Regions from separate parts of the Xanthobacter sp. SG618 genome, predicted to be linked through region 3. Evidence: predicted binding sites of a transcription regulator. Region 3 holds the regulator's gene; each other region holds the start of a gene.
What was found. Region 3 encodes HrcA, which represses chaperone genes, less so after heat shock. Its sites were predicted from a motif close to GTTAGCACTCNCNNNNNGNGAGTGCTAAC; they were not measured.

Region 1: a site for HrcA is predicted at 5,269-5,297, ahead of groES (co-chaperone GroES). Genes of this name have one in related genera too.
Region 2: a site for HrcA is predicted at 6,140-6,168, ahead of groES (co-chaperone GroES). Genes of this name have one in related genera too.

What each region holds. Positions count from the first base shown of each region.
Region 1 is NZ_JABBHL010000002.1:587,017-596,816, reverse strand. It holds gene FHT36_RS08200 (PepSY-associated TM helix domain-containing protein) at 1-930, opposite strand, end outside; gene FHT36_RS08195 (TonB-dependent siderophore receptor) at 927-2,966, opposite strand; gene glsA (glutaminase A) at 3,397-4,395, shown strand; gene FHT36_RS08185 (hypothetical protein) at 4,498-5,037, opposite strand; gene groES (co-chaperone GroES) at 5,342-5,632, shown strand; gene groL (chaperonin GroEL) at 5,703-7,349, shown strand; gene FHT36_RS08170 (YdiU family protein) at 7,575-9,077, opposite strand; gene FHT36_RS08165 (LysR substrate-binding domain-containing protein) at 9,336-9,800, opposite strand, start outside.
Region 2 is NZ_JABBHL010000001.1:484,901-494,700, forward strand. It holds gene glyA (serine hydroxymethyltransferase) at 1-912, opposite strand, end outside; gene FHT36_RS24790 (TonB family protein) at 1,186-2,025, opposite strand; gene exbD (TonB system transport protein ExbD) at 2,022-2,513, opposite strand; gene exbB (tonB-system energizer ExbB) at 2,520-3,233, opposite strand; gene groL (chaperonin GroEL) at 3,959-5,590, opposite strand; gene groES (co-chaperone GroES) at 5,698-6,012, opposite strand; gene FHT36_RS02385 (usg protein) at 6,410-6,688, shown strand; gene FHT36_RS02390 (exopolysaccharide biosynthesis protein) at 6,925-7,527, shown strand; gene queA (tRNA preQ1(34) S-adenosylmethionine ribosyltransferase-isomerase QueA) at 7,560-8,648, shown strand; gene tgt (tRNA guanosine(34) transglycosylase Tgt) at 8,645-9,799, shown strand.
Region 3 is NZ_JABBHL010000002.1:342,263-352,062, forward strand. It holds gene FHT36_RS07065 (lipopolysaccharide assembly protein LapA domain-containing protein) at 1-4, opposite strand, end outside; gene ihfB (integration host factor subunit beta) at 10-294, opposite strand; gene sppA (signal peptide peptidase SppA) at 433-1,398, opposite strand; gene hemW (radical SAM family heme chaperone HemW) at 1,486-2,676, opposite strand; gene rdgB (RdgB/HAM1 family non-canonical purine NTP pyrophosphatase) at 2,703-3,335, opposite strand; gene rph (ribonuclease PH) at 3,335-4,048, opposite strand; gene hrcA (heat-inducible transcriptional repressor HrcA) at 4,206-5,306, shown strand; gene grpE (nucleotide exchange factor GrpE) at 5,428-6,075, shown strand; gene FHT36_RS07105 (response regulator) at 6,094-6,528, opposite strand; gene efp (elongation factor P) at 6,676-7,245, opposite strand; gene epmA (EF-P lysine aminoacylase EpmA) at 7,437-8,510, shown strand; gene FHT36_RS07120 (STAS domain-containing protein) at 8,551-8,853, opposite strand; gene FHT36_RS07125 (Na/Pi symporter) at 8,837-9,800, opposite strand, start outside.

The sequences.
Region 1 (9,800 bases), 240 kb from region 3:
GGCGACGCCGAACACCCCATAATGGGGCGAGTAGAAGATCTCGCCCGCCGGCTCCTGCCAGCCCCGTCCGCGCGCCTCCTTCAGCCCCGCCTCCAGCACGGTATCGAAGGAGAGGGTGCGCTCGCGCAGGGGCGCCAGCGGTCCGCCGGAGAAGGGCGTGGGCGTGAGCTTCGAGACGAGGCCCACCACCGGCTCCACCACCTCCTGCCGCAAATTCATGGCCACCGAGGACAGAGCGAGGGCGATCAGCACCACGAACAGCCAGAGCCCGGCCGCCCGGTGCAGGTCGATGTTGAGGCGGAAGGCACTGCCGCCCTTGATGGTGAAGGCGGATCGCCATTTGGTGAGGAACGGCCGCCCGCGCGGCAGGGTCAGCGCGAAGCCGACGAAGCCGTCCACCAGCCAGAGCAGCGCCACCCCGCCCATGAGCAGCGTGCCATAGATGCCGGGCAGGCTCAGATTGTGGTGCAGTTCATAGAGGAAGGGCATGATCTTGAGCGCGGAGAAGCAGCACGCGCCCCACAGGCGCGCCGCTAGCACCTCGCCGCTCACCGGGTCCACCAGGAAGGTATCCGCCGGGATCGGCACCGGCTCGCCCGTCGCCGGATCGATGCGCCCGAGGGCCGCGACCTCCGCCGCCTCGCCGGCTTCGTGGGGCAGCGACAGGTACCAGACACGAAAGTCGGGATGGCCGGCCTCCACCGCCCGCGCCAAGGCGTCCGGCGACAGCGGCGTGCCCACGGCGGTGGCGCGGTAGGCGGAGGGGTTCAGCCACTCGTCCAGCTCGTGGTGGAAGGCGAGGACGCTGCCGGTCAGCCCGGCGATCACCAGGAACAGCGCGGTGGACAGGCCGAGGATGCGGTGCGCCCACACCAGCCCCGGCCGCAGGGTGAAGCGCTTCGCCGGCGCCGGCTTCGCCCCGGGGCTCACCAGCGATAGCGCACGGAGGCGATCACCGAGCGTCCCTGCTGCCAGTACCAGTAGCCTTCGTTCAACAGCGCGTTCTGCTGCCCGAAGACGTTCTTCGCGTTCAACTGGAAGTTCCAGTTGTCCTTCTCATAATAGAGCGCGGCATCCACCGGATATTGCGCGCCGTTCTTGTAGAGATTGTTGGTATCCGACCAGAACGGACCGATATAACGGATGCCGCCGCCCACGCCGAAGCCCTTCCAGTCGCCGTCCTGCACGGTGTATTTCGCCCAGAGCGAGGCGATGTGCGCGGGCATGTTGGGCGGCGTGTTGCCGATGGTCGGAACATCGAGGCTGTTGATGATGCGGCCCTGGGTGAAGGTATAGGCGGCGGTCAGATCAAGCCCCTGCGCCAGCTCCACCAGCGCCTCCGCCTCGAAGCCGCGCACGCGCACGTTGCCCACCGGGAGGTAGAAGAAGCTCACCGGGTCCGGCACGGCGTAATTGTTCTGGGTGATCTGGTAGGCTGACAGGGTGAAGAAGCTGCGCCCGCCCTTGGGCTGATACTTCACGCCCGCCTCGTACTGCTCGCCGCTGGACGGCTCCAGAAGCTGGCCGCTCTGGTCCACGTTGATGGAGGGCAGGAAGGACGTCGCATAGCTCACATAAGGCGAGACGCCGTTCTCGAACGCATAGAGCAGCCCGGCCTGCCAGGTGAAGGCCTGGTCGTCGCGGCCGGCGGTCTCGATGCCGAAGCTGCTCTGGCTGGTGGAGGCGAAGTCCTGCCGCCCGCCGATGAGGAAACGCCAGCCGTTGCCGAATGCCATCTGGTCCTGAAGATAGAGCCCGACCTGATTGAGCCCCGCGCCGTCCCGCGACGTGATGGCCGGCATGACCAGGAGGTTGGGCACGTTGGGGTTGAAGATGTTCACGTCCCCCGCCGGCCCGTCGCCCATGCCGTAGGAGCTGTCCAGCCAGAGATAGTCCACGCCGCCCAGCACCTTGTGCTCGACCGGGCCGGTGGTGAACTTGGCCTGCAGCTGGTTGTCGGCCTGGAAGCTGTTCACGGTCTCGATGTAGTTGGTGGCCGTCATGGAGATGAGCGGCCCGTTCATGACGCCGTTGGCGTCCGTCCACATGCTGTGATTGTCGATGTGGCCGTAGCGGACGTTTTGCTTGGCGCTCCACACGTCGTTGAAGGCGTGCTCCAGCTGGTAGCCGATCTGCTCCTGCGTCTGCTGGATGGCGTTGTAGGTGGTCCCCATGGGGATGCGCGTGAGCATCGTGGGGGTCTGCCAATACTGAGTGTTCGAGGGCGTCCGGCTGTCCAGCACGGTGCCGAGGATGGTGAGGCGCGTGGTGTCGTTCTGGAAGGTCACCGCCGGCGCGAGGTAGAGCGCGTTGTTGGTGCTGTAGCTCACAGTCCCGTCGGCGGCGCGGGCGACGCCGGTGAGGCGGTAGAGCACGCTGCCGTCCGCGTTGGCCCGGCCGCCCACGTCGAACGCGGCCTGCGACCATGCGGGATCGCCGAGCTGGCCTTCCACTTCCGCGAACGGCGTGTCCACCGGCATCTTGGAGATGCGGTTGATGAGCCCGCCCGGAACGGTCTGGCCGTAGAGCACGCTGGCGGGGCCCTTGATGACGTCGATGCGCTCAAGGCCATAGGTCTCGGTGCGCCAGGAGGCGAAATTGGCGCTCGGCTGGGCGAGGCTGTCGCGGAAGTTGCCGCGCGACGACACCGAGAAGCCCCGGATATAGATGTCGTCGAAGCGGGGATCGTAGCCATAGGAGCCGGTGAGCACGCCGGCGGTGTAGGAAACGGCATCCACCACGTTCTGGACGCCGCGGTCGTCCATCTCCTGCCGGGTGACCACGGAGACGGAACGCGGGGTATCTATGAGCGGCGTGTCGGTCTTGGTGCCGGCGCCGGAGCGGGTCGCCACATAGCCCTCCACCGGCCCCCAGGCGGTCTCGGCCACGCCCTCGACGTTCACCGTGGGCAGCGCGACGGACGGCGCCGCCTCCTGCGCCTGCGCCATGCCGAAGCTGACGGGCACGATCAAGGCGGAGGTGGCGAGCAGAGATCTGGCGGCAAACGCAATGGTCGTGAATGGTTTTCCGGCGAGACTCTGCCGGCTGTTGCGACCCAAAGAGCCCTTGTTCCGGCGGCGATGATCGTACGGATGAGGTGTAAAGACGGGCATCGCGGGGCTCGACGCAATTGAGACGACTTCCTGCTCTTTTATTAATCAGATACCGCTGGGGCAATATGCGGGGGATGATGTCGGGTAATATTGGATTGTCTCAAAACGATAACTGTTCTGATCTTTTCAAAGAATCGAAATAGACTAATTCCAGCTAATGCCGTTTCCTCCCTGCGGCGCGACGGGCTGGACGGGTCGGGGCGGGCCGCCGTGGCACGCCTTGTGCTTTGCTCACCGCGACGCGGCCGCCTGGTCCATGCCTGTGGTCGGCAAGGGGGAAGAGATGGATTCGAGCCTGCATGCGGCTCCCGCGGTGCCGGCCGGCTACGGTCTGGAGACGGTGGTGCGCCACACCTATGAGCGCACCCGCACCGACACGTCGGGTGCGCTCGCCGACTACATTCCCGAACTGGCGCTGGTGGACCCGGATCGCTTCGGCATTGCCGCCGTCTCGGTGGAGGGGGAGGTGGTCTCGGTGGGGGATGCCGACGTGGCGTTCACCATCCAGTCGATTTCGAAGGCATTTGCCTTCTGTCTCGCCCTTGAGGTGGCTGGCCGCGAAAAGGTGCTCTCCCGCGTCGGGGTGGAGCCTTCGGGGGATGCCTTCAACGCCATCGTCTTCGATGCCGAGACCAACCGGCCCTTCAACCCCATGGTGAATGCCGGGGCCATCACCGTTTCGGGCCTGCTGGTGGAGCATCTCGGCGCCGAGGCGCTGGATTTCGTTTTGGACCGCTTCTCCGCCGCAGCCGGGCGGCGGCTCGTGGTGGACGAGGCGGTGTTCCGCTCGGAGGCCGAGACGGCGCACCGCAACCGCGGCATCGCCCATCTCCTCACCAGCGCCGGCGCGCTCACCGCCGGGGTGGACGCGACGCTGGACCTCTATTTCCGCCAGTGCTCAATATTGGTGACGGCCGGAGACCTCGCCCGCATGGGGGCGACGCTCGCCAATATCGGCGAGAACCCGCTCACCGGCACGACGGCCTTCGCGGTGGATGCTGTGCGCTCCACGCTCGCCGTGATGTTCACCTGCGGGATGTACAATTTCGCCGGCAACTGGGCCTTCGACGTGGGCGTTCCGGCCAAGAGCGGGGTGGGCGGCGGTATCCTCGGGGTGGTCAACCGCCAGCTCGGCATCGCCACCTATTCACCCCGTCTCGATGGGCGGGGCAATTCCGTGCGCGGCATCGCCGCCTTCCGGGAACTGGCCGAGGAACTGGGCCTGCACCTGTTCGACCCCACCAACCGGGGGTCCGCCATGCTCACCGCCTTTGGGCGGTGAGCTTTTCAAGGTGATTTCGCCGCCTTTGGGCGGTGAGCTTTTCAGGATGCTTCAGCGCCCTCGGGCGCTGGGCTCGAAAAGAAGGGCGCGGGGCCCCTCAGATCACGCGCAGCGCACGTAGACCATGGTGCCGTAGCGCTTGGCCACTTCCGGATCGACGAACTTCAGCACCAGGATGTTGTTGTCGAAGCGCACCACCTGACGGTCGCGCTCGCCGCCGGCCGGGTCGTCGGGCGGGCCGATATAGACCGGGCCGTTGCCCACCTGCTTGGAGACCAGCTCGGTCAGCTTGTTGTCGTCGGCGAGATACATCATCACGCCGCCATTGGTGCCTGCGGTAATGACGTAGGGCTGGTTGCCGCAGGAGGCCTTGGCCTGGGCTTCGGTGCGCGTGGCGTCGTCCGGGCGGTGGTAGGCGGCAAGGCCCCAGCGGCCGACGAGGCGGTCGGGCGGGATCGGGCTGGTATAGACCGGGCGCGCGGCCGGTGGCGGCGCGGAGGGGGTCGTCTCGCAGCCGGCGAGGCCGAGGGCCAGCACGGTGAGGGCGGCGCCGGCCAGCGCGGCGCGCGGCCGCCCGAAGGCCGTCCATCCGAAAGCGGACCGCCCGAAAGCAGACTTGGATCCCGCAACCATCTTCGTCATGTGCTTTCCGAGGCCTCCCGCCGCCTGGAACAAGAATGCGACCACCCAGACAGTCGCCTGACCATAAAGGCTTGCGCCGTCGTCGTCGATGCCGTCTGCATCCGCCCCCGTCCGCCGTCAAGCCTCAGCTCCCAAAGAGCTTATCCCACGGCTCGTTACCGCTTTGCTAGCTCCCTGATTGCTGCAGCGCGCCTTGACGTTGGCCGGGCGCGCCCTTATCTCCGCGACGAGCTTGGCACTCTTCATTCGGGAGTGCCAGAACGGCGGGCCAGTGCCCGCGCTCCCCTCGAAGAGGTAACGACCCATGTCCTTCCGTCCTCTGCACGACCGCGTGGTCGTCAAGCGCATCGAAGCCGAGCAGAAGACCGCCGGCGGCATCATCATCCCCGACACCGCCAAGGAAAAGCCCCAGGAGGGCGAGGTGATCGCGGTGGGCGCCGGTGCCCGTGACGAGAGCGGCAAGCTCGTCCCCCTCGACGTGCAGGCCGGCGACCGCGTGCTGTTCGGCAAGTGGTCCGGCACCGAGGTCAAGATCGACGGCCAGGACCTGCTCATCATGAAGGAAAGCGACATCCTCGGCGTCATCGCCAAGTGAGCTTGGCCAAGTGATGTGCCGTGTGAGTTGCTGAGCCGCTCCACAGAAACAGAATCATAAGGAGGCCGTCATGGCTGCCAAAGAAGTGAAGTTCTCTTCCGACGCGCGCGAGAAGCTCCTGCGCGGCGTCGATATCCTCGCCAACGCCGTAAAGGTCACCCTGGGTCCCAAGGGCCGCAACGTGGTGATCGAGAAGAGCTTCGGCGCCCCCCGCATCACCAAGGACGGTGTGTCGGTGGCCAAGGAGATCGAGCTCGAGGACAAGTTCGAGAATCTCGGCGCCCAGCTCGTGCGTGAGGTCGCCTCCAAGACCAACGACCTCGCCGGCGACGGCACCACCACCGCTACCGTTCTGGCCCAGGCCATCGTGAAGGAAGGCGCCAAGTCGGTCGCCGCCGGCATGAACCCGATGGATCTGAAGCGCGGCATCGACCTCGCCGTCGCCGCGGCCATCGCCGACATCCGCGCCCGCGCCAAGAAGGTCTCGTCCTCCGCCGAAGTGGCGCAGGTCGGCACCATCTCCGCCAACGGCGATGCCTCCATCGGCGAGATGATCGCCGGCGCCATGCAGCGCGTGGGCAACGAGGGTGTCATCACCGTCGAGGAAGCCAAGACCGCCGAGACCGAGCTCGAAGTGGTCGAAGGCATGCAGTTCGACCGCGGCTATCTCTCTCCGTACTTCATCACCAATGCGGAGAAGATGATCGCCGATCTGGAAGAGCCCTTCCTCCTGATCTTCGACAAGAAGCTCTCCGGCCTCCAGCCGATCCTGCCGGTCCTCGAGGCCGTGGTGCAGACCGGCCGTCCCCTCGTCATCATCGCCGAGGACGTGGAAGGCGAGGCGCTCGCCACCCTCGTGGTCAACAAGCTGCGCGGCGGCCTGAAGGTCGCGGCGGTGAAGGCTCCCGGCTTCGGTGATCGCCGCAAGGCGATGCTCGAGGATATCGCCATCCTCACCGGCGGCACCGTGATCTCCGAGGATCTCGGCATCAAGCTCGAGAACGTCACCATCGCCCAGCTCGGCCGCGCCAAGAAGGTCATCCTCGAGAAGGAAAAGACCACCATCGTGGACGGCGTCGGCGAGAAGGCCGACATCGAGGCCCGCGTGAACCAGATCAAGGCGCAGATCGAGGAGACCTCCTCGGACTACGACCGTGAGAAGCTCCAGGAGCGTCTGGCCAAGCTCGCGGGCGGCGTCGCGGTGATCCGCGTCGGCGGCTCGACCGAGGTCGAGGTGAAGGAGAAGAAGGACCGCGTTGACGACGCGCTCAACGCCACCCGCGCCGCGGTGGAAGAAGGCATCGTTCCCGGCGGTGGTGTCGCCCTGCTCCGCGCCAAGGCGGCGGTGGAGAAGGTCACCTCCGACAACGCCGACATCAAGGCCGGCATCAAGATCGTCCTGCGCGCCCTCGAGGCCCCCATCCGCCAGATCGCCGAGAATTCTGGCGTGGAAGGCTCCATCGTGGTGGGCAAGGTGCAGGAGTCCAACGATCCGTCCTTCGGCTTCAACGCCCAGACGGAAGAGTATGTGGACATGATCGCCGCCGGCATCGTCGATCCGGCCAAGGTCGTGCGCACCGCGCTCCAGGACGCCGCCTCCATCGCGGCCCTGATCGTCACCACCGAGGCGCTCGTCGCCGAGCTGCCCAAGCGCGACTCCGGCATGCCCTCCATGCCCGGCGGTGGCATGGGCGGCATGGGTGGCATGGACTTCTGATCCATCCCCCGGTCCAGAAATGAGAGAGGGCGCGGCTTCGGCCGCGCCCTTTTCTTTTGGGCTGTGCGGTACAGACGAGCGATGGGGCGACGCTGCTCCCCTCTCCCCTTGCGGGAGAGGGGCTGGGGGTGAGGGGGCTGCCTCCACATGTCCGATGCCGGTTCGGGCGGCGCGATACCCCTCACCCCAGCCCTCTCCCGCAAGGGGAGAGGGAGCCCCCCGCCGTTAGGTCCCGCAGAACGTCCGGTACCCCTCCATGGAGGGCGGCAGCCCCGCATAGGCGGTGAATTCCGGCTGCTCGTCATAGGGCCGCGCCAGCACCGTGTTCAGCCGCTCGAAGGGGCCGAGGTCGCCGCGCTCGATGGCGGCGGCGATGACCTCTTCCACCAGATGGTTGCGGGGGATGAAGAGCGGGTTCACCGCATCCATCCCGGCGCGGATGTCGGCGCCGGATCGGCCGGTCTCGGCGAGGCGCGCGCGCCAGCGTTCGGCCCAGGCGTCAAAGGCCGCCCGGTCGAGGAACAGGTCGCGCACCGGCCCGCCTGCCTCCGCATCCTCCGCGAGCGCGCCGAGGCGGCGGAAGGTGAGGGTGAAGTCGGCCTTGGAGCCGTTCATCACGTTGAGGAGGTCATGGGCGAGGGCCACATCCTCTTCGCTCGCCTCCGGCAGGCCGATCTTGGCGGCAAGCCCGGCGTGGTAGGCCGCATAGAAGCGTGCGGGGAAGGTGCCCAACGCCGCATTGGCGGCGGCGATGGCGGCCTCCCGGTCCTCTCCCATGATGGGGATCAGGCATTCGGCGAAGCGGGCGAGGTTCCAGTGGGCGATGTCCGGCTGGTTGCCATAGGCATAGCGCCCCATCTCGTCGATGGAGGAGAAGACCGTGTTGGGGTCGTAGGCGTCCATGAAGGCGCAGGGGCCGTAATCGATCGTTTCCCCCGAGACCGACATGTTGTCCGTGTTCATCACCCCATGGATGAAGCCGACGCAGAGCCACCGCGCCACCAGCGCCGCCTGCCGGCCGATCACGCCGTCAAGCAGAGCGAGATAGGGGTTCTCCGCCCCCGCGAGGTCGGGATAGTGGCGGGCGATGGTGTAGTCGGCGAGCTGCTTCACCGCGTCGAACGCCTTGCGGGAGGCGAAGAACTGGAAGGTGCCGATGCGGATGTGGCTCGCCGCCACCCGTGCCAGCACGCCGCCGGGCAGGGCACGATCGCGCACCACGCGCTCGCCGGTGGTCACTGCCGCCAGTGCTCGCGTGGTGGGAATGCCCAGCGCCGCCATGGCCTCGCTGACGATGTATTCGCGCAGCACCGGCCCGAGCGCGGCCCGCCCGTCGCCCCGGCGGGAGAAGGGGGTGGGGCCGGAGCCCTTCAGCTGGATGTCGCGGCGCAGCCCGTCCCGGCCCACCACCTCGCCGAGCAGGATGGCGCGGCCATCCCCCAGCTGCGGCGAGAAATGGCCGAACTGGTGCCCGGCATAGGCCAGAGCGATGGGCTCCGCCCCCTCCGGCACGGCGAGGCCGGCGAACACCGCCACGCCCTCGGGCGTCGCAAGATGGGCGGGGTCGAGGCCCAGCAGCTCGGCGAGGGCGGCGTTGACCTTCACCAGGGCCGGCGCCTCGACTGGCGTCGGCAGGACCGGCGCATAGAAGCCGGCGAGGTCGCGGGCATAGGAATTGTCGAACGGGAAGGCAGGGCCCGTCTTGAGGGTCGGCTGTGTGGTGCTCATGGGGCAATCTCCGCCGGGCTCGAAATGGGCAGTCCCGGACCGAACGATGGGAAAAGCCTGCCGGGTTCGTCCCGGTGTGTCCAGATTTGCGGTGTCGTCATGCCCGGGTTAGTCCCGGGCATCCACGTCGGGCCGATGGAGCGGTTAGCCCGGAATGTGTGCCCGGCCGGGCCACGTGGATGGCCGGGACAAGCCCGGCCATGACGGGGGTGCGGGGTGGACGTGCTGCCCGCGGCGGATGATCGTCCCAACGCGGGCTTAAGCCACGGCGTAGAGCGGATGCTCGCGCCGCAATTCCTCCTGCAGCACCTCCTCCACCTTCTGCAGCGCCGGCGGGCGGGCGCCGGGGCGGGTGTAGAGCAGGAATTCCATGTCCGGCAGCGCCGCGCGGTCGAGGTCGGCGACCACGGCGAGGTCCGGCCGAAGCGCCCGCGGCGAGCGCACGGTGACGCCCATGCCCGCCCCCACCGCCGCCATCAGGCCCGGCAGGCTGGGGCTGGTGAAGGCGATGCGGAACGGTCGCCCTGCGGCGTTGAGCGCGGCGATGGCGGCGGTGCGACAGCTGCACGGGTGCTCGAACAGCACGAGCGGCACCGGCGCCTCCCGGTCGAGGCGCAGCTGCCGCGCCGCGATCCAAACCATGGATTCGCGCAGCAGCAGGGAGGCCGGCAGCTCACTCTCGCTGCGAAAGCCCACGGCCACGTCCAGCTCCTCGGCGCGCAG
Region 2 (9,800 bases), on a different contig from region 3:
GTTCTTCGCATAGAGCTTGAACTCGGGCCGCAGCGCCTCGCCGAACGCCACCGCCTTGGCGGCGATGACGTGCATCAGCGGGCCGCCCTGGATGCCAGGGAAGATGGCCGAATTGACCTTCTTGGCGATGTCCTCGTCATTGGTGAGGATCATGCCGCCGCGCGGGCCGCGCAGGGTCTTGTGGGTGGTGGTGGTCACCACATGGGCGTGCGGAAAGGGGCTCGGATGGGCGCCACCGGCGACCAACCCTGCAAAATGCGCCATGTCCACCATCAGCAGCGCGCCGACGGAATCGGCGATGGCGCGCATCTTCGCGAAGTCGATGATGCGCGGATAGGCGGAGCCGCCGGCCACGATGAGCTTCGGCTTGTGCTGGTCGGCGAGCTGGGCCACCGCCTCATAGTCGATGCGCTGGTCGTCCTCGCGCACGGTGTAGGGTACCGGCTTGAACCACTTGCCGGACATGTTCACCGGCGAGCCGTGGGTCAGATGCCCACCGGCCGCGAGGTTGAGGCCGAGGAAGGTGTCGCCGGGCTGGAGCAGCGCGAAGAACACGCCCTGGTTCGCCTGGCTGCCCGAATTGGGCTGCACGTTGGCGAAGCCGCAGCCGAACAGCTTCTTGGCGCGCTCGATGGCGAGATTCTCGGCCACGTCCACGAACTGGCAGCCGCCGTAGTAGCGCTTGCCCGGATAGCCCTCGGCATACTTGTTGGTGAGCACGGAGCCCTGCGCTTCGAGCACGGCGCGCGAGACGATGTTCTCGGAGGCGATCAGCTCGATCTCGTCCCGCTGGCGACCCAGCTCCGCTTGCACCGCGCCGGCGATCTCGGGATCGGTCTCGGCGAGAGAGGCGGTGAAGAAGCGGTTCATTTCCTCCGTGACGGAGGAGCGGTTCGCGTCCTGCGAGGCCATGGCAGGTCTCCGGTGATGGCGTGGAGGCTCCGGGCAAGGGCGGCTGGCGCCCGGCCGGAGCGGACCCTGCGCTTATCACAGGGCGAAGGTGAAGTCCAAAGCCGGCTGGTGCGGCGTGTGGGCTCGGTCCCCCGGAAAAGGCCAGGGATGGCGGCGCGCGGAAGCGGGCTGAGCCGGGACGAAGGAGGCCTACTGGGGTGCCGCGCTCCTCGTCCCCCTCCCCTGCGTCATGGCCGGTCTTGTCTCGGCCATGACGCAGGGCCGCGCTTTCTCTCAGTTGCGGAAGTTGATGGCCACGCCGAAGCTCATGCCCTTGCCGTCGGGCGGCGCGGGGAAGGGCGAGGCGCGGCGAGCCATGGCCACCGCCTCCTGGTCCAGCACCGAATTGCCCGAGGAACTCGCCAGCGACACACCGGTGACGGCGCCCGACCCCGAGATGGAGATGTTGATTCCCGGCCGCCCCACGTTCGAGCCCTGCGGGCGCTTGAAGCGGTTGAGGTGGGCGAAGGCGCGCGATTTCCAGTCCGCCAGCGCGGCCGAGCGTGCGGCCGCGGCGCCCGGCGAGGGCGCGGCCGTGGTCTGGGCGGTCGGCGCATCCGAGCGCGGCGCGGCGGCGGTGGTGGGAGCGGACGGCCGGCGGGTGGGCTTTGCCTCCTTCTTCGGCTTCTCCGGCTCCTTCGGACGTGGCTTCGCCTCCTCCACCTTCTTCGGCTCGGGCTTGGGAAGCACCACCTCGGCCTCGGCCGGCGCCGGCGGGGTTTCCGGCATCTTCTCGACCATCTCGTTCACCTGGGGAACCGGCGGGGGCTCCGCCTCTTCCTCGGGCTCATCCTTGGCGTCAGGCACCGGCTCCGGCGCCTGCACCATCTGCGGGCCGGGCGCGACCTCCTCCTGGGACTGCTGGCTCACCGCCATGGGCGCCAGCTCGATCATGATGGCGGCGGGCGGCGACTGCTCGCCCGGCGCTTCCTTGTTCCAGTTCAGCGCCACATAGACCGCGGCGGCATGGAGCCCGACCACCAGCAACACGCCCGCGGCAAGCCGCAGGATCATGTTGCGCAGATGGTAGCGGTCGAAGTCGTGCCAGTGGTGGTGATGGTGAATCGCGCTCACCGGGGCGCTCCGGGTGCTCCGGCAGGCGCAGGCGCGACGGCAGGAAGCGCGGCGGGGGCTGCGGGGGCCGGCTCACCGCCTTCCAGGCCGACGAGGGCGACCTTGAGATAGCCGGCGGTGCGCAGGAGGTTCATCACCTCCATCACGTCGCCATAGGGCACCGTCTTGTCGGCGCGCACGAACACGCGCTGCTGGCGATCGGCGTTGGTGCGGCCGTCCAGCATCGCGCCGAGGCCGGTGCGGGAGACGGGATCATCGCCCAGCGCCAGCGTGAGGTCCTTCTTGACGGAAAGGAACAGCGGCTTGTCCGGGCGCGGCTGCGGCTGGGCGTTGGAGGCCGGCAGGTCCACCTTCACGTCCACCGTGGCGAGGGGCGCCGCCACCATGAAGATGATGAGCAGCACCAGCATCACGTCGATGAACGGCGTGACATTGATCTCGTGGTTCTCGGCGAGGTCGTCCCCGCCATGATCGAGCTTGGCGGCCATCCCGGGTCACTCCGCAGCGCGCAGGCGCGGGGTCTCCACCTCGGCCGCGGCGCGGTCGAGGTCGCGGGAGAGATGGCGCATCACCTCGGCGGACGTGTCGGCGAGGTTGGCCTTGTAGGCGGCGATGGCGCGGGCAAACACGTTGTAGATCACCACTGCCGGAATGGCGGCCACGAGGCCGATGGCGGTGGCCAGCAGCGCTTCGGCGATGCCGGGCGCGACCACCGCGAGGTTGGTGGTCTGGGCTTTAGAAATGCCGATGAACGCATTCATGATGCCCCACACCGTGCCGAACAGGCCCACGAAGGGCGCCGTGGCGCCGATGGTCGCGAGCACGCCGGTGCCCGCTGTCATGCGCCGGCCGGCTTTGGCCTCGATGCGCGAGAGGGCGACAGCGACCCGCTCCTTGATGCCGTCCACCGGCAGGCCGGCGGAAGCGTGCCACTCGGCGAGCGCGGCGCGCACGGTGGCGGTGGCTGGGCTGTTCGCCTTGGGCATCTCGGCCGCGGCATCGGAGAGGGTGACGGCGCTGCGCAGCGCCTTCAGCGTGCGGGAGACCGCGCGGCGGGCGAACAGCAGTTCGAGGGATTTCGCGAACCACACGCTCCAGGTGAGGACGGAGGCGAAGGCGAGGCCCAGCATCACCGCCTTCACCACCAGGTCGGCGGCCATGAACATGCCCCAGGGGGACAGGTCATGGGGCAGGCGCGCGTCGGCCACGCTCTCGGACGCCGGCACAGAAGGGACGGCCTCGACCGGCGTCGGCGCCGCGGGGGCGGGCGCGGGTTCGGCAGGAACGGAAGCGGAGGGAGCGGCAGCGGAAGGGGCGGTCGTGGCAGGAGCGCCCGTGGAGGGAGCCGCAACGGGGGTGGGAGCCGCTACGGCAGCCGGCGCCGCGTGCTGGTGCGTCTCGGCGGGAGCGGCCGGCTGCGCCCAAACGGCGGCGGGCCCGGAGGTCACGGCCAGGAAAAGCCCGAGGGAAAGGATCGCAGCGCCCTTCGGCGCCAGGAAAGAACCACGGAAAACAGCACGCCCGGGAGACGTGCGCGAGATCGAGCGAACAGGCATCGCGCATCACCAATAGTCAAAACGGACAGGCTGGCGATCCCTCCAACCGGGAATTGCTGGCTGACGCCCTTATACCCCCATTCATCGCCGACGCTAACCCGTGCCGGCCAACAATGTGGCCAAAGCTCTGTTACATAGAGCGATTTCAATCTGCGCAGGGGAATTCTGCGTAACGCCGGGGAATGCATGTCAGCAGCGTCAAAACGAAAACGGCCGGGCAAAATGCCCGGCCGCTCCCGTTCAAGGACCGCCCGAAAACTCGGGCGGCGTCAGAGGCTTGTGTTGCCTCAGAAGTCCATGCCGCCGCCCCAGCAAACCGGCTTGCCGGTTTGCGACCCCCGCGAAGAGGCCGGGCGGCGTCAGAGGCTTGTGTTGCCTCAGAAGTCCATGCCGCCGCCCGGCATGGCCGGGGCGGCCGGGCCGGCCTTCTTCGGCAGCTCGGCGATGAGGGCTTCGGTGGTGATGAGCAGGCCGGACACGGAGGCCGCGTCCTGCAAAGCGGTGCGCACGACCTTGGTGGGGTCGATGATGCCCGCCTTCACCATGTCCACATATTCGCCGGTCTGGGCGTTGTAGCCGAAGGTGTAATCGTCGGACTCGAGGATCTTGCCCACCACGACGGAGCCGTCGTCGCCGGCATTCTGCACGATCTGGCGCGCCGGGGCCTGGATGGCGCGGCGGACGATCTCGATACCGGTCTTCTGGTCGGCGTTGTCGACCTTCAGGCCGTCGAGCACCTTGATGGAGCGCAGCAGGGCGACGCCGCCGCCGGGGACGATGCCTTCTTCCACCGCGGCGCGGGTGGCGTGCAGGGCGTCGTCAACGCGATCCTTCTTCTCCTTGACCTCGACCTCGGTGGAGCCGCCGACGCGCACCACGGCAACACCGCCGGCGAGCTTGGCGAGGCGCTCCTGGGCCTTCTCGCGGTCATAGTCGGAGGTGGTGGTCTCGATCTGCGCGCGGATCTGGGCGATGCGCGCCTCGATGTCGGCCTTCTCGCCGGCGCCGTCGACGATCGTGGTGTTCTCCTTCTCGATCACCACCTTCTTGGCGCGGCCGAGCATGGAGAGGTTCACGCTGTCGAGCTTGATGCCGACTTCCTCGGAGATCACGGTGCCGCCGGTCAGGATCGCGATGTCCTGCAGCATCGCCTTGCGGCGATCGCCGAAGCCGGGGGCCTTGACCGCAGCCACCTTTAGGCCGCCGCGCAGCTTGTTCACCACGAGGGTGGCGAGGGCCTCGCCTTCCACGTCCTCGGCGATGATCAGCAGCGGACGGGCCGACTGCACCACCGCCTCGAGCACGGGCAGCAGCTCCTGCAGGCCGGCGAGCTTCTTCTCGTTGATGAGGATGTAGGGCTCCTCGAATTCAACGCGCATCTTCTCCGCATTGGTGATGAAGTACGGAGAGAGATAGCCGCGGTCGAACTGCATGCCTTCCACGACATCCAGCTCGGTCTCGGCGGTCTTGGCTTCCTCGACGGTGATGACACCCTCGTTGCCGACCTTCTTCATCGCCTCGGCGAGGAACTTGCCGACCTCGGCGTCGCCGTTGGCGGAGATGGTGCCGACCTGGGCGATCTCGTCGTTGGAGGTCACCTTGCGCGAGTTGGCGGCGAGGTCCTTCACGATGGCGTCCACGGCGACGTCGATGCCGCGCTTCAGGTCCATCGGGTTCATGCCGGCGGCAACCGCCTTGGCGCCTTCCTTCACGATGGCCTGGGCCAGAACGGTGGCGGTGGTGGTGCCGTCGCCGGCGAGGTCGTTGGTCTTGGAGGCGACCTCACGCACGAGCTGGGCGCCGAGATTCTCGAACTTGTCCTCGAGCTCGATCTCCTTGGCCACCGACACACCGTCCTTGGTGATGCGGGGGGCGCCGAAGCTCTTCTCGATGACCACGTTGCGACCCTTGGGGCCGAGCGTGACCTTCACGGCGTTGGCGAGGATGTCGACGCCGCGCAGAACCTTGTCGCGCGCGTCAACGGAGAATTTCACGTCCTTGGCAGCCATGTGGCGTGCTCCTTCAGATTGGGACGATTGAATGGGATGGCGAATGCCGCGGGACAGGGCGCCTCGGGCTGCCTCGGTCCTGCGACTGAAAAACAGGCCGCTTAAGTTCAGGCCGCCTTTTTGGCGCCGGCCGCGTTCTCGATGACGCCGAGGATGTCGCTCTCCTTCATGATGAGGAGATCCTGGCCGTCGATCTTCACTTCGGTGCCGGACCACTTGCCGAACAGCACGATGTCGCCGGCCTTGACGTCGAGCGCCACCAGTTCGCCCTTCTCGTTACGGGCGCCGGGACCGACCGCGACGACTTCGCCCTGCTGCGGCTTTTCCTTGGCGGTGTCGGGGATGATGATGCCGCCGGCCGACTTCTGCTCGGCCTCGATGCGCTTGACGACCACGCGGTCGTGCAGGGGACGGAAACCCATAGGGAAACCTCCGGTTCGATGTTGTCCATCGGGGTTGCCTGTTTTGAAGGCGCCGGGAACCCCTCCACCCGGCCCGACCGCGATCTAAGGGCGGCAAATTGGAGCCGCAAGGGGTCGGCCCAAAAAATTTAGCACTCGATGGAACGGAGTGCTAGCAGCCCGCATTCCGCGGGATTTGCGCTGGAGCCGCCCGCCCCGCGGCTCCGGCGTCCCGGGCCACCGGGCAGTTGGTGCCATTGTCAGCAATCGGCGGGAATGGCTGCTAGAGCATTGTTTTTGCAGACGGAAACCAATCTTTAGCCTTGGCGCCGGCAAAGTGTGTAGCCGACAATGAAGTGTCCGGTCCCGTCTTCCCCAGCCCTGTTGGCGGCGGGGCCGTGGATTGGAGGTGTGACCCATGGCTGCCAAGGTGTCGCGTGACTTCGTCCTGCAGATGGAAGGCTACGGCCTCGCCACGGCCGAGATCCTCTATCGCATGCCCGACCATCCCGGCCTGCTCCAGACCTTCCTCTGGCAGGAGTACGATCTGTGCCCGCGCTTTCCGGAGCTGAACAAGTTTCTGGAATTCTGGCAACGCGAGATCGAGGGGCGGCTCCATTCCGTGCGTGTCGCCCATTCCGGCCTCATCAAGCCCGCCGAGCTGCGGTCCGTGGACGGAATGTTCCTTTTGAACTGATGTGGATCAGTCTCGGAACGTCAGGGGCTTTCCGTATCAGTCAACGGTCTTTATGGTTCCGAAGGGGCGGTGAGGACATGCACGTCCCCGCGGGGGTGGGGCGTGCATGTCCGCTCTATTGCGTGAGTGGCGCGATCGGACCAGCGCAAACGTGACCTAGCGGAATTTTTGCGCGCCAGTGCCCTCCCGCTGCCGTTTTCCCGTTGTAGCTCAAGCGTCCACGTCATGAGGGCGCCTTGGACCACCGCACTCCACGCACTTCCGAGTTGCTGGCCGCCGTGCTCGCGGCGCAGGAAGAGGATCAGATCGCCATCGGCGATCTCGTCAATGCCCTGCGAAACCGCGCTTTCGGCATTCTCTTCCTCATCTTCGGCATCCCCAACTGCATTCCCATGCCGCCGGGCATCCCGGTGGTCTGCGGCATCATCCTCGGCCTCATCGGCCTGCAGATGATGCTGGGCCGGCAGGAATTGTGGCTGCCGGCGTGGATCGCCCGCCGCACCTTCTCCCGCGCCATGCTGGAATCGATCGTCACCCGCTCGCGGCCGTGGATCGAGCGGTTCGAGCGCGTCTCCCGCCCCCGCTTCGAGAAGTTCGCCGGCCCCACGGCACGGCGGGTGGTGGGCGCGACGGTGGTGTTGCTGGGCTTCATCCTGCTGCTGCCCATCCCCTTCCTCGGCAATCTGCCGCCGGGATTTGCCGTGTGCATCTTCGGCCTTGGCCTGGTGGAGCGGGACGGTCTCGTCATCCTCGCGGGCTTCGCCGCGACGATCCTCGGCCTGATGGTGACAGCGCTGATGAGTTGGGCCATCTACCAGGGCGCCGTCGCCATCTTCTGAGCTGTTGCCCTCCCTGATGTCTGCCCTGCCCCATGCGCGTTGACGCCTTCGACTTCCACCTCCCCGAGGACCGCATCGCGCTGCGCCCCGCCGAGCCGCGCGACACGGCGCGGATGCTCGTCGTCCGCCCCGGCGCCGCGCCAGAGCTGGAGGACCGCAGCGTCCGCGACCTGCCGGATTTCCTGCGCCCCGGCGATGCGGTGGTGGTGAACGACACCCGCGTCATACCGGCCGCGTTGGAAGGCGCGCGCTCGCGCGAAGGCGGCTCGGACGTGGCGGTGGAGGCGACGCTCATCAAACGCCTCGCGCCTGACCGCTGGCGCGCCTTCGCCAAGCCCGGCAAGCGCTTGCGCGTCGGCGACCGCATCCGCTTCGGCGGCGAGGGCGGCTCCTGCCTCCTCGGCACGCTCGATGCGACAGTGGCAGCCAAGGAGGAGGACGGCTCCATCGTCCTCGCCTTCGATTTAGCCGGAGACGTGCTCGACGAGGCGGTGGCGGCGGTGGGCCATATGCCCATCCCGCCTTATATCGCCGCCCGCCGCCACGAGGATGCCCGCGACAAGGACGACTACCAGACCCTGTTCGCCCGCGTCGCCGGCTCGGTGGCGGCGCCGACCGCGAGCCTGCATTTCACGCCCGACCTCCTTGCCCGCATGGCTGCAACCGGCGCGACCCTGCACAAGGTGACGCTGCATGTCGGCCCCGGCACCTTCCTGCCGGTGAAGGCGGAGGACACCTCCGGCCACACCATGCACGCCGAGTGGGGCGAGGTGACGCGCGAGACGGCGGACGCCCTCAATGCCGTGAAGGCGAAGGGCGGGCGCATCTTCACCATTGGCTCCACCTCCACCCGCCTCATCGAGAGCGCGGCGGGAGAGGACGGCCTGATCCGCCCCTTCGTGGGCGAGACGGACATCTTCATCACCCCCGGCTACCGCTTCCGCGCAGTGGACGGAATGCTCACCAACTTCCACCTGCCGCGCTCCACGCTGGTGATGCTGGTGGCGGCCTTCATCGGCCACGAGCCGCAGAAGCGGGCCTATGCCCATGCGATCGCGGAAAATTACCGCTTCTATTCCTATGGCGATGCGTGCCTGCTTCTGCCACAAGGCGGCGCATGACGTCCGACACGCCTGCCGACACCTTCTCCTTCACCCTCTCCGCCACTGACGGCGCCGCCCGCACCGGCTTCGTCTCGACCCCGCGCGGGCGCATCCGCACGCCGGCCTTCATGCCGGTGGGCACGGTCGCGACGGTGAAGGGGCTCTATTTCGACCAGGTGAAGGCGGCCGGCGCGGACATCGTGCTCGGCAACACCTACCATCTCATGCTGCGCCCCGGCGCCGAGCGGGTGGCGAAGCTCGGCGGCCTGCACAAATTCATGCGCTGGGACGGGCCGATCCTCACCGATTCCGGCGGCTTCCAGGTGATGAGCCTGTCCAGCCTGCGCAAGATGACCGAGCAGGGCGTCACCTTCCGCTCCCATGTGGACGGCGCCTATCACGAGATGAGCCCGGAACGCTCGGTGGAGATCCAGGGCCTGCTCGGCGCCGACATCCAGATGCAGCTCGACGAGTGCGTGCGCCTGCCCTGCACCGACGAGGAGGCCGAGCGCGCCATGCGCCTGTCGCTTCGCTGGGCGGAGCGCTCCAAGCGTGCGTTCGAGACGCAGCCCAAGGGCCGCGCGCTCTTCGGCATCGTCCAGGGCGGCGCCGTGCCGGCGCTGCGGGTCGAGTCGGCCCGCGCTCTCGCGGATATGGATTTCCCCGGCTATTCCATCGGCGGCCTTGCGGTGGGCGAGCCGCAGGAGGTCATGCTCGCCATGATCGAGACGGTGGCGCCGCATCTGCCCACCACCAAGCCGCGCTATCTCATGGGCGTCGGCACGCCGGACGACCTTCTGGAGAGCGTCGCGCGCGGCATCGACATGTTCGACTGCGTGATGCCCACCCGCTCCGGGCGGCACGCGCTCGCCTTCACCCGCTTCGGCCGCATCAACCTGAAGAACGCCCGGCACGCGGAAGACCCCCGTCCCCTCGACGAGGAGAGCGACTGCCCGGCCCTGCGGGACTATTCCCGCGCCTATCTCCACCACCTCGTGCGCTGCGAGGAGATGCTGGGGGCCATGCTGATCTCGTGGGCCAACATCCACTATTACCAGCAGCTCATGGCCGGCGCCCGCGCCGCCATCGCGGCCGGGCGATATGCGGACTATGTGGCCGAGACCAAAGCCGGCTGGGCGCGGGGCGACCTGCCGCTGTGGGAAGGCTGAG
Region 3 (9,800 bases):
TCACGGGGCCTACTTTCCAGCGTTGAGACGCTCGCGCATCTCCTTGCCGGTCTTGAAATAGGGAACGGTCTTCTCGCTCACGTCCACCTGCTTGCCGGTGCGCGGGTTGCGCCCCACACGGGCGTCGCGCTTCTTCACCGAGAAGGCGCCAAAGCCGCGCAGCTCCACACGATCCCCCCGCTCCAGCGCGGAAGCGATCTGCTCCAAGATGGCGTTGACGATGTTCTCCACGTCCCTCTGGTAGAGGTGCGGATTGGCCTCGGCGATCTTCTGGACGAGCTCGGACTTGATCATTTTGGCCCCAGTTCCCTCGAAATCATCCGCCGAAAGCGAGCCATAGCCCTCAATGGCGGGCGGTGGGCGGCCGGACGTCCGGCATTGTTATCGGTGCTGACGGATGGCCGCCAAGCGCTTGTAAAAGCGACCCTAACCCTAGCTCCGAGGGTGCCAGAGGGCCAACAGACCGTCAAGTTGACCGCGCTCCAGCGCGCCTTTCGCCGCATCCGTCAGGAGCGCTGCCGCCTGCGGGAAGCCGAGCGCACTCACGACCCCGCGCGCGGTGCCCAGAAGCCAGCCGAATTCGTCGCCAACCTCCTTGGTGCGCCAGGTGCGTACCTTGAGAGCCTCGCTCACGCCCTTCTCCCGGGCGAGCCACGCACGGGCGGTGCGCTCGTCGCCGAGTTCGTCCACGAGCTGGAGTTCTAGGCCCTGATGACCGGTGAAGACGCGGCCATCGGAAACGTTGGCGAGCTTGGCATCAGAGAGCTTGCGGCGATCGCCGACGAGATCCTTGAACCAGGCGTAGCTGTCCTTCACCAGCGAATCCACGGCGGCGCGCGCCTCAGGCGTCACCGGCGTATAGGGATTGGGCGAGGCCTTGAGCGGGGAGGACTTGATGTCCTCTATGGTCACACCCACGGTCTTGAGCAGCTCGGTGAAGTTGGGGAACTGGTAGATCACGCCCACCGAGCCGACCAGCGCATTGCGGCGGGCCACGATGTGGTCGGCGCCCAGCGCCGCGATATAGGCGCCAGAGGCGGCGACGCCCTCCACCACGGCAACGACCGGCTTCTTGGCGGCGAGGCGGCGGAGCGCGTCGAACAATTGCTCGGAGCCCGTCACGGTGCCGCCGGGGCTGTCGATGGACAGGATGACGGCGCTGGCACGGGACCGCCCGATCTCCTCCAGAAGCTCCACCCGCTCCCGATCGTTGCGGATGATGCCGCCGATCATGATCCGCGCCACATGGGGCGAGGAGGCGGGAATGTCGCGGCCGATCAGGGCCGACACGCCCACCGCCACGGCGGCGACGACGCCGAGCACCCCGAGCACCCGCCAGAATGTGACCTTCCGCCGAAGGCGGCGGCGTTCGACGATCTGGTCGGCATCCAACGACATGGTGCGCGTTCCTCGGCAGGCAGTCTCAAGCCCCACGCGGACTTAAGCAGGCGGGGCGGCGTTGGCAAGCGTTCCCGCGCGGCGAGCCTACCCCGCCAGCGCGGCGATGACAGCGTTGAGGACCGGGAAGCCGGCCGCGGTCGCGCGCAGCCGGCCGTCCTTGAACGCCACCAGCCCTTCCGCCTCCAGCGTGGCGAGGCGTTCCGGATCGATGCGGCCGCCGAGGCGGGCATGACGGGCGAGGTCCACGCCCTCCGTCAGGCGCAGGCCCATGAGCAGCATCTCGTCCGCCTGCTCGGCTGCCGACAGCGTCTCGTCGGAAATGACGCCGTGCCCGTCCGCCTCCACCCGCTTCAGCCACTCTTCCGGCGACCGCTCGGTGAAGGTGGCGTGGCGCATGTCGCCCGACACCAGCCGCCCATGGGCTCCGGCGCCGATGCCGGCGTAGGTGCCATAGCGCCAGTAGACGAGATTGTGCCGCGCCTCGGCCCCCGGCCGGGCATGGTTGGAAACCTCGTAGGCGGGAAGGCCAGCCTGCGCCGTCACCTCCTGCGTCACGTCCCAGAGGGCGCGGGAGAGATCGTCATCGGGAAGAATGAGCTTTCCGGCGCCGTACAGCCGCTCGAACGGCGTACCCGGCTCGATGGTGAGCTGGTAGAGGGACAGGTGCTCGCAGCCTTCGCCGAGCGCGCGCCGCAGCTCCGCCGCCCAGGCATCCGGTGTCTGGCGCGGGCGGGCATAGATGAGATCGAAGGAGACGCGATCGAAGGCTCGACGCGCGATGGCGACGGCGGCCAGCGCCTCCGCCACCGAGTGCATCCGCCCGAGCCCCTGAAGGTCCGCATCGTCCAGCGCCTGAACGCCGAGGGAGACGCGGTTGACCCCCGCGGCCCGGTAGCCGTGGAACCGCTCCGCCTCCACGGAGGTCGGGTTCGCCTCCAGTGTCACCTCTGCATCGGCGGTGAGCGGCCAGGCCTCGTTGATGGCCTCCAGGATCGCGCCCACAGTGGCGGGTGCCATGAGGGAGGGCGTACCGCCGCCGAAAAAGACCGTCTGCGCCCTCTGCGGTCCCGACAGCGCCCGCGCGTGGGCGATCTCGCGCCGGAAGGCCGCGATATAGCGCGCCTCGTCCGGCGGCACGAGCCGGACGTGGCTGTTGAAGTCGCAATAGGGGCACTTGGCCTTGCAGAATGGCCAATGGACGTAGACCCCGAAGCCGCCCGCCGTATCGGCGACACCCTCGCTCCCGAACGGGAGAGGGTGTGCCGGAGCGCTCACGGAGGGCGCGGTGTTCGAGATCGTCGTCACCCCTTCAGGCACGCCTTCGAGAGCTTCAGGAAGGCGCGGGCACGATGGGAGAGGCCGAAGCCCTTGGGCGGCATGCCGTGCTTCTCGTCCGCGGTCATCTCGGCGAAGGTCTTCACATGGCCCTCGGGGAGGAACATGGGATCGTAGCCGAAACCCTTGGCGCCGCGGGGCGGCCAGACGAGGGTGCCGTCCACGGTGCCCTCGAACTCCTCCAGATGCCCATCCGGCCAAGCGATGCAGAGTGCCGAGACGAACCGGGCATGGCGCTGGGCGGGCTCGGTGGCGCCGACCTTCTGAAGTTCGGCCTCCACCTTCTCCATGGCCATCTCGAAATCGCGGTCGGGTCCCGCCCAGCGGGCGGTGTGGATGCCCGGCGCGCCGCCGAGGGCGTCGATGACGAGCCCACTGTCGTCGGCGAAGGCCGGCAGCTGCGACGCGTTCGCCGCCGCCACAGCCTTCAGCCGCGCGTTGCCGGCGAACGTCTCCTCGGTCTCCTCGGGCTCACGCAGGTTGAGGTCGCCGGCAGCGATCGCCTCCACCCCGTGCGGCTCGAGGAGCATCTTCATCTCGATGAGCTTGCCCGGATTGTGGGTCGCCACAACGAGCTGGCCGGTGAGCTGGCGCGACATCAGCCCACCGCCAGCTTCTGCAGGGAAACGAGCTGATCGACCCCCGAGCGGGCGAGGGAGAGCAGCGACAGCAGTTCGTCCTGGGTGAACGGCGTCTTTTCCGCCGTGCCCTGGATTTCCACGATGCCGCCGGTGCCGGTCATGACGAAATTGGCGTCGGTCTCAGCCACCGAATCCTCGGCGTAGTCGAGGTCGAGCACGGGCGTGCCCTCGTAGATGCCGCAGGAAACCGCCGCCAGATGCTGCTTGAGCGGCATTTCCTTGATCATGGAGCGGGACTTCATCCAGCTCAGGCAGTCATGGAGGGCGATCCAGGCGCCCGTGATGGAAGCAGTGCGGGTGCCGCCATCGGCCTGGAGCACATCGCAATCGATGGTGATCTGCTTCTCGCCCATCGCCACGAGATCCGTGACCGAGCGGAGCGAACGCCCGATCAGGCGCTGGATTTCCTGGGTGCGACCGGACTGCTTGCCGGTGGTGGATTCGCGACGGGTGCGGTCATGGGTGGCGCGGGGCAGCATGGAATATTCCGCCGTCACCCAGCCGCGTCCCTGGCCTTTCAGCCACGGCGGCAGGCGCTCCTCCAGCGTCGCGGAGACGAGAACGTGGGTGTCGCCGAACTTCACGAGGCAGGAGCCTTCCGCGTGGCGCATCACGCCCCGTTCAAAGGACACCGCGCGCATCTCGTCGGGGGCGCGCTTGCTGGGGCGCATGATGGATACCTCATTGTGCGTCATGGGCGCTCCTTTTAGAGCGCCGCGCGCCCAGAGGAAAGCAAGGCGCGCGACGACGCCCGCCCGGCGCTTGAACCCAGCCCCCGCGAGGGACACATTAGGGACAGCAAAATCCTTTGCTTCGAAGGCTGAACCCGTGGCGCTCGATCCGTTCCTGCCCCTGTCGTCCGGCGGCCTCGCGCAAATCGACCAGCGCTCGCGCGAGATTTTCCGCCAGATCGTCGAGAGTTACCTCGCCACCGGGGAGCCGGTCGGCTCGCGCAACATCGCCCGCCTGATCCCCATGACGCTGTCCCCCGCCTCGGTTCGCAACGTGATGGCGGACCTGGAGGCGGCCGGCCTCATCTATGCCCCCCACACCAGCGCCGGTCGCCTGCCCACCGAGCGCGGCCTGCGTTTCTTCGTGGATGCTCTGATGGAGGTGGGCGACGTCAACGAGCGCGACCGGGCCAATATCGAGACGCAGGTGCTTGCCGCCGCACGGACCACAACGGTGGAAGGCGTGCTGCAGGAAGCCTCCGCCTTGCTGTCGGGCCTCGCCCGCGGTGCCGGGGTCGTCACCGCCACCAAGACGGACCCGCGCCTGAAGCATGTGGAGTTCGTTCCGCTGGAACCGGGCCGCGCCCTCGTCATCCTCGTGTCCGAGGACGGGCAGGTGGAGAACCGCGCGCTGGCGCTGCCCCCGGGCCTGCCGGCTTCCGCCCTCACCGAGGCGACCAATTTCCTCAACGCCCGCATCCGCGGCCGTACCCTCTCCGATGCGCGGCAGGAGATGGACAGCCTCCTCGCCGAGCTCAACCGCGATCTCGATGCCCTCACCGCGCGCGTCGTGGAGGCCGGGCTTGCCTCCTGGTCCGGCGACGGGCCCGGCGAGCGCACCCTCATCGTGCGCGGGCAGGCGAAACTGCTGGAGGATCTGCGCGCGCTGGAGGACCTGGAGCGCATCCGCCTGCTGTTTGACGATCTCGAGACCAAGCGCGAGGTCTCCGAACTGCTCGGCCGGGCGGAGGAGGCGCAGGCGCTGCGCATCTTCATCGGCTCGGAGAACCGGCTGTTCTCCCTCTCCGGCTCCTCCACCATCGTCGCACCCTATCGCGACGGGCAGGGCCGGGTGCTGGGCGTGCTCGGTGTCATCGGCCCGACCCGGCTCAATTATGGCCGCATCGTCCCCATGGTGGACTTCACCGCTCGGCTGGTCAGCCGCATCCTCGGTGCACCGGGCGCGGACGCGGCGTGAGGGATAAGGATCACTACGACTTGATTTTTCCCCCCATCGCCCCGATATGCGCCGGGACGATTGGCCTTTGCCCGGCGGCATGGTGACCCCGGGCGAATCTCAAGGCAGGGGAAGTAACCGGATGAGCGAGCAGAAGCGCGCGCCCGAGACCGGCGGCGACGCAAGCGAAAACGGTACCGCGCAGGGCAATGCGCAGGTGAACGAGGCGACCGCCGAGGCGGAAGCCACCGCCATGGCGGACGCCGCCATCGGCGATCCGGCCGGCGACAAGGCGCGTCTGGAAGGCGAGATCGCTAGCCTCAAGGACAAGTTCCTGCGCGCCTTCGCGGAGGCGGAGAACGTGCGCCGCCGCGCCGAGAAGGAAATCCAGGACGCCAAGACCTACGGCATCGCCTCCTTCGCCCGCGACGTGCTGAACGTGGCGGACGATCTTGCCCGGGCCCTCGGCTCGGTGGAGGCGGAGGCCAAGGCGACCGCCGAAGGCGGCTTCAAGGCGCTGTTGGATGGGCTGGAACTGACCGAGCGCGGTCTGGTCAAGGCGCTGGAGAAGCACGGCATTCGCAAGATCGAGCCGAAGGGGGAGAAGTTCGATCCGAACCTCCACCAGGCCATGTTCGAGGTGCCGGATCCGAGTGTGCCGACCGGCACTGTGGTGCAGGTGGTCCAGGCGGGCTACGTGATCGGCGAGCGGGTGCTGCGTCCGGCCATGGTGGGAGTTGCCCGCGGCGGACCGAAGGCCGAGGCCAACAAGGCGACCGGCGCGGCCTGAGCTGAGCTTTTTGAAGGATTAGATATCGTTGGAGGCGGATACGTTCCGCCTCCCGTGATCGCCGCCGCCTGAACCACCCCCCGAGCCCGCTCCCGCCCCGATCAGGTCGGCGAGGGCGTCGGCAATGACGCGGCTGGTATACGGCTTGGCGACCCGCGGCGCGTCGGCAAACTCCGCCGGCATGCGCACGCTTCCAGTGTAGCCCGAGCAGAAGATGAAGGGGATGCCGCGTTCGGCAAGGATCGCGGCGGCCGGATAAACCGGCTCTCCGGCGAGATTGACGTCGAGAATGGCGGCATCGATCTGCTCAGACGAAGCGGCTGTGACCGCAGCGGCGAGGCTCGCGACCGGCCCGACCACGGTATAGCCCAGCGACCTGAGATTGTCGTCGAGCCCCAGTGCCACGAGATACTCGTCCTCAACGACGAGAACCCGCCTTCCCGACAAGATCATTCTTCTACGCCTTGGCTGACTGCATGTCCCCACAGGGCCATGTCCGGGTTCAACCAGCCGCGGAAAAAAAAGTTCCACGCACCGCAGCAAGGCATTGGGGAACACCGGAAGGGCTGAAATGTGCCCTTCCGGGGCATCGCACGAAGGTCAGTCCTTGGCCCGCTCGACGTAGGAGGCATCGGCGGTCATGACCACCACGCGGGTACCGGCGGAGACATGCGGCGGCACCATGGTGCGCACACCGTTGGAAAGAACGGCCGGCTTGTAGGACGAGGAGGCCGTCTGGCCCTTCACGGTCGGCTCGGTGTCCACGATCTCCAGCACCACGCGGGCCGGAAGCTCGATGGCGATCGGCACGCCGTTATGGGTGGAGAGCATGCATTCCATGCCTTCCTGGAGATAGACGGACTGGTCGCCCATCACATCCTTCGGCACGGTCACTTGATCATAGTTTTCCGGGTTCATGAAGGTGTAGCCGTCGGAATCCTCGTAGAGGAAGGTGTGCGGGCGATCTTCCACGAAGGCCCGCTCCACCTGCTCGGTGGTGCGGTAGCGCTCGGAGATCTTCACGCCATCGGAGATGCGGCGCATGTCGAGCTGCGTCACCGGCGTGCCCTTGCCGGGATGGATATTCTCGGCGGTGAGAACAACGTACAGCTTGTCGTCGATGTCGACCACGTTGCCCTTGCGCAGGGTGCTGGCGATAACCTTGACCACGTCGGCTCTTCCTTGACCTAGATGCGCGGCGCCCGCGCCGATTGAAAAATGGGGGACGGCGGCGCCGTCTGGCTGGTTCGGCGCGCACCATAGCGATAATGGCGCGCAACGCCAGTCTTGCCCCCGTCTTTCCGGCTCTGGGCCGCACCAGCGGCTAGCAAGACAGGTGGCCGCAACGAGGACCCTATGTCATGGCGGTATCGAGTTCCTCGCCGGTTCCCCCCTCCCCTCCGTGGTGGCGGCCGGACGTTCATGCGGATCGCCGCCCCTTTCTGCTCGCGCGCGGGCGCATCGCTGCCGCCGTGCGCGCAGCCCTCACGGAAGACGGATTCATCGAGGTCGAGACACCGGTGCTTCAGGTCTCGCCGGGGAACGAGACACACCTCCACGCCTTCGGCACGGACCTGGTTGGGCCGGACGGGGCGATGCGCCGGCTCTATCTGCGCACATCGCCCGAGTTCGCCGCCAAGAAGCTGCTGGCAGCCGGGGAGCCGACGATCTTCGAGTTCGCCCGCGTCTTCCGCAATCGCGAGCGCGGCATGGCGCACCATCCGGAATTCACCATGCTGGAATGGTATCGCGCCGGCGCGCCCTACACGGCGATGATGGAGGATTGCGCCATCCTCCTCGTCCGCGCCGCCGAGGCGGGCGGGGTCTCGGCCTTCCACTATCGCGGCAAGGCCTGCGATCCCTTCGCCCTGGCGGAGCGCCTGACGCTCGTCGCGGCCTTCGCCCGTCATGCAGAGATGAACCTCGAAGCCCTTCTGCCGGCTCCCGGCGCCCCGCCCGATGCCGCCGCCTTCGCCCGCGCCGCGGCCGAGGCCGGCATCCGCACCGCGCCCGACGACACCTGGGGGGACGTCTTCTCGCGCGTGCTGGTGGAGAAGATCGAGCCTCATCTGGGCCTCGGCCACCCCACCATCCTCACCGACTATCCCGTGAGCGAGGCGGCTCTCGCCCGGCCGAAGCCGGACGACCCGCGCTTTGCCGAACGCTTTGAGCTCTATTGCTGCGGACTGGAGCTGGCCAATGCCTTCGGCGAGCTGACGGACGCAGCCGAACAGCGCCGGCGCTTCGAAAACGACATGGACGAGAAGAAGCGGCTGTACGGCGAGCGCTATCCGCTCGACGAGGATTTCCTCGCGGCGCTGGCCCTCATGCCTCCGGCAAGCGGCTGCGCGCTCGGCTTCGACCGGCTCGCCCTGCTGGCGAGCGGGGCGCGGCGGATCGAGGACGTGCTGTGGGCGCCGGTCGCGGGAGGCTAGAGCATCCTTGCGACCGCTCCCGCCCAGCGACCCGGCTTGATCAGTTGATCTCGAACAGGGTCGAGAAGCCGGAGATGTCGAACACCTCACGAATCTGCGGCTGCAGCGACGAGAGCGCGAGCTTGCGCTTCGCCCCGCGCATGGCCTTGCCGGCGACCAGCAGTGCCCGCAGGCCGGAGGAGGACACGTAGTCCACGCCGGCGAGGTTCACCACGATCCCGCCATCGGTCATGGACACGACTTCCATCAGGCTCGCCTCGAACGGCTTGGCGTTCGGCGTGTCGAGACGCCCCGCCACCTTCAGCACCACGTCGCTTCCGACCTGCTCACGTTCGATGTGCATCGGCCTCTACTCGCTTGATCTCCGCCTCCGCGGCGGCCGGACGAACCGGATTATCCTCATTCTCGGGCATGCGCAACGCAATCGCGCTGCGCCGCACCAGCCAGATCGCCCGTTCGAACAGGCTGGTGGCGAGCAGCAGCTGCCGCGCGTCCGCGCCGGCGTCGAGTGCCGTAGCGGCAAGCTGACGGCGGATGCGGTTCAGCATCTCCGATCGATCACCGGAGAGCGCGATGATGAGGTCGAGATCATCGGCCGGCCCATCGGTGGCGTCGGCGAGGGACAATGTGATGGCTCGCAACGACTCGGAGAGGGCGAAGGCGAGCGGCGGCACCTCGTCAAAGCCCTCCACCACCTCGGTGAAGTCGTGCAGCGTGTCCTGGAGGGTGCGCACGTTCTCCACCAGCGCCTGGTGATGCAGGGCGACCTCGAGACTGTCGCGGGCGAGGCCGACGGCGATGAGCTCCGAAATGAACTGGTCCACGGCAAGGCCCACCGAGGCGGCGCCACGCCACAGGGCCAGCCGCTCACCGGCGTCGCCGTTGTCCTTCTGGTCGAGGTCCGGCAGCAGGATCGGCAGGAGCTTGATGAGTCTCAGGGTCTCGCTGACCGCGAGATCGAGGGCGGTTGAGGGATCGGCCAGCGCATCGTCATGGATGAAGCGCGGGCGGGAGGCGCCATCTTCCAGCGTCGGCGGGCTCATGGCGGCGGCGAATTTCTCAGAAAGCCCCCGCGCGAAGGCGACCGGGATCGCGCCCGCCACCTGAAGGGCGAGGAACAGGACCGACAGGGACATGGACGCCGTGTCGTTGCCCACAGCAGAGAGGGCAGCGAACCCGTCGAAGCCGACGACTTCGCCAAAGCCGAAGAAGGCCCCGACGATGAGGCAGCCCACGGCCTTCACCAGCACATGGATATAGCAGAGTTGGCGGCCGGTCCCCTCCAGCCCG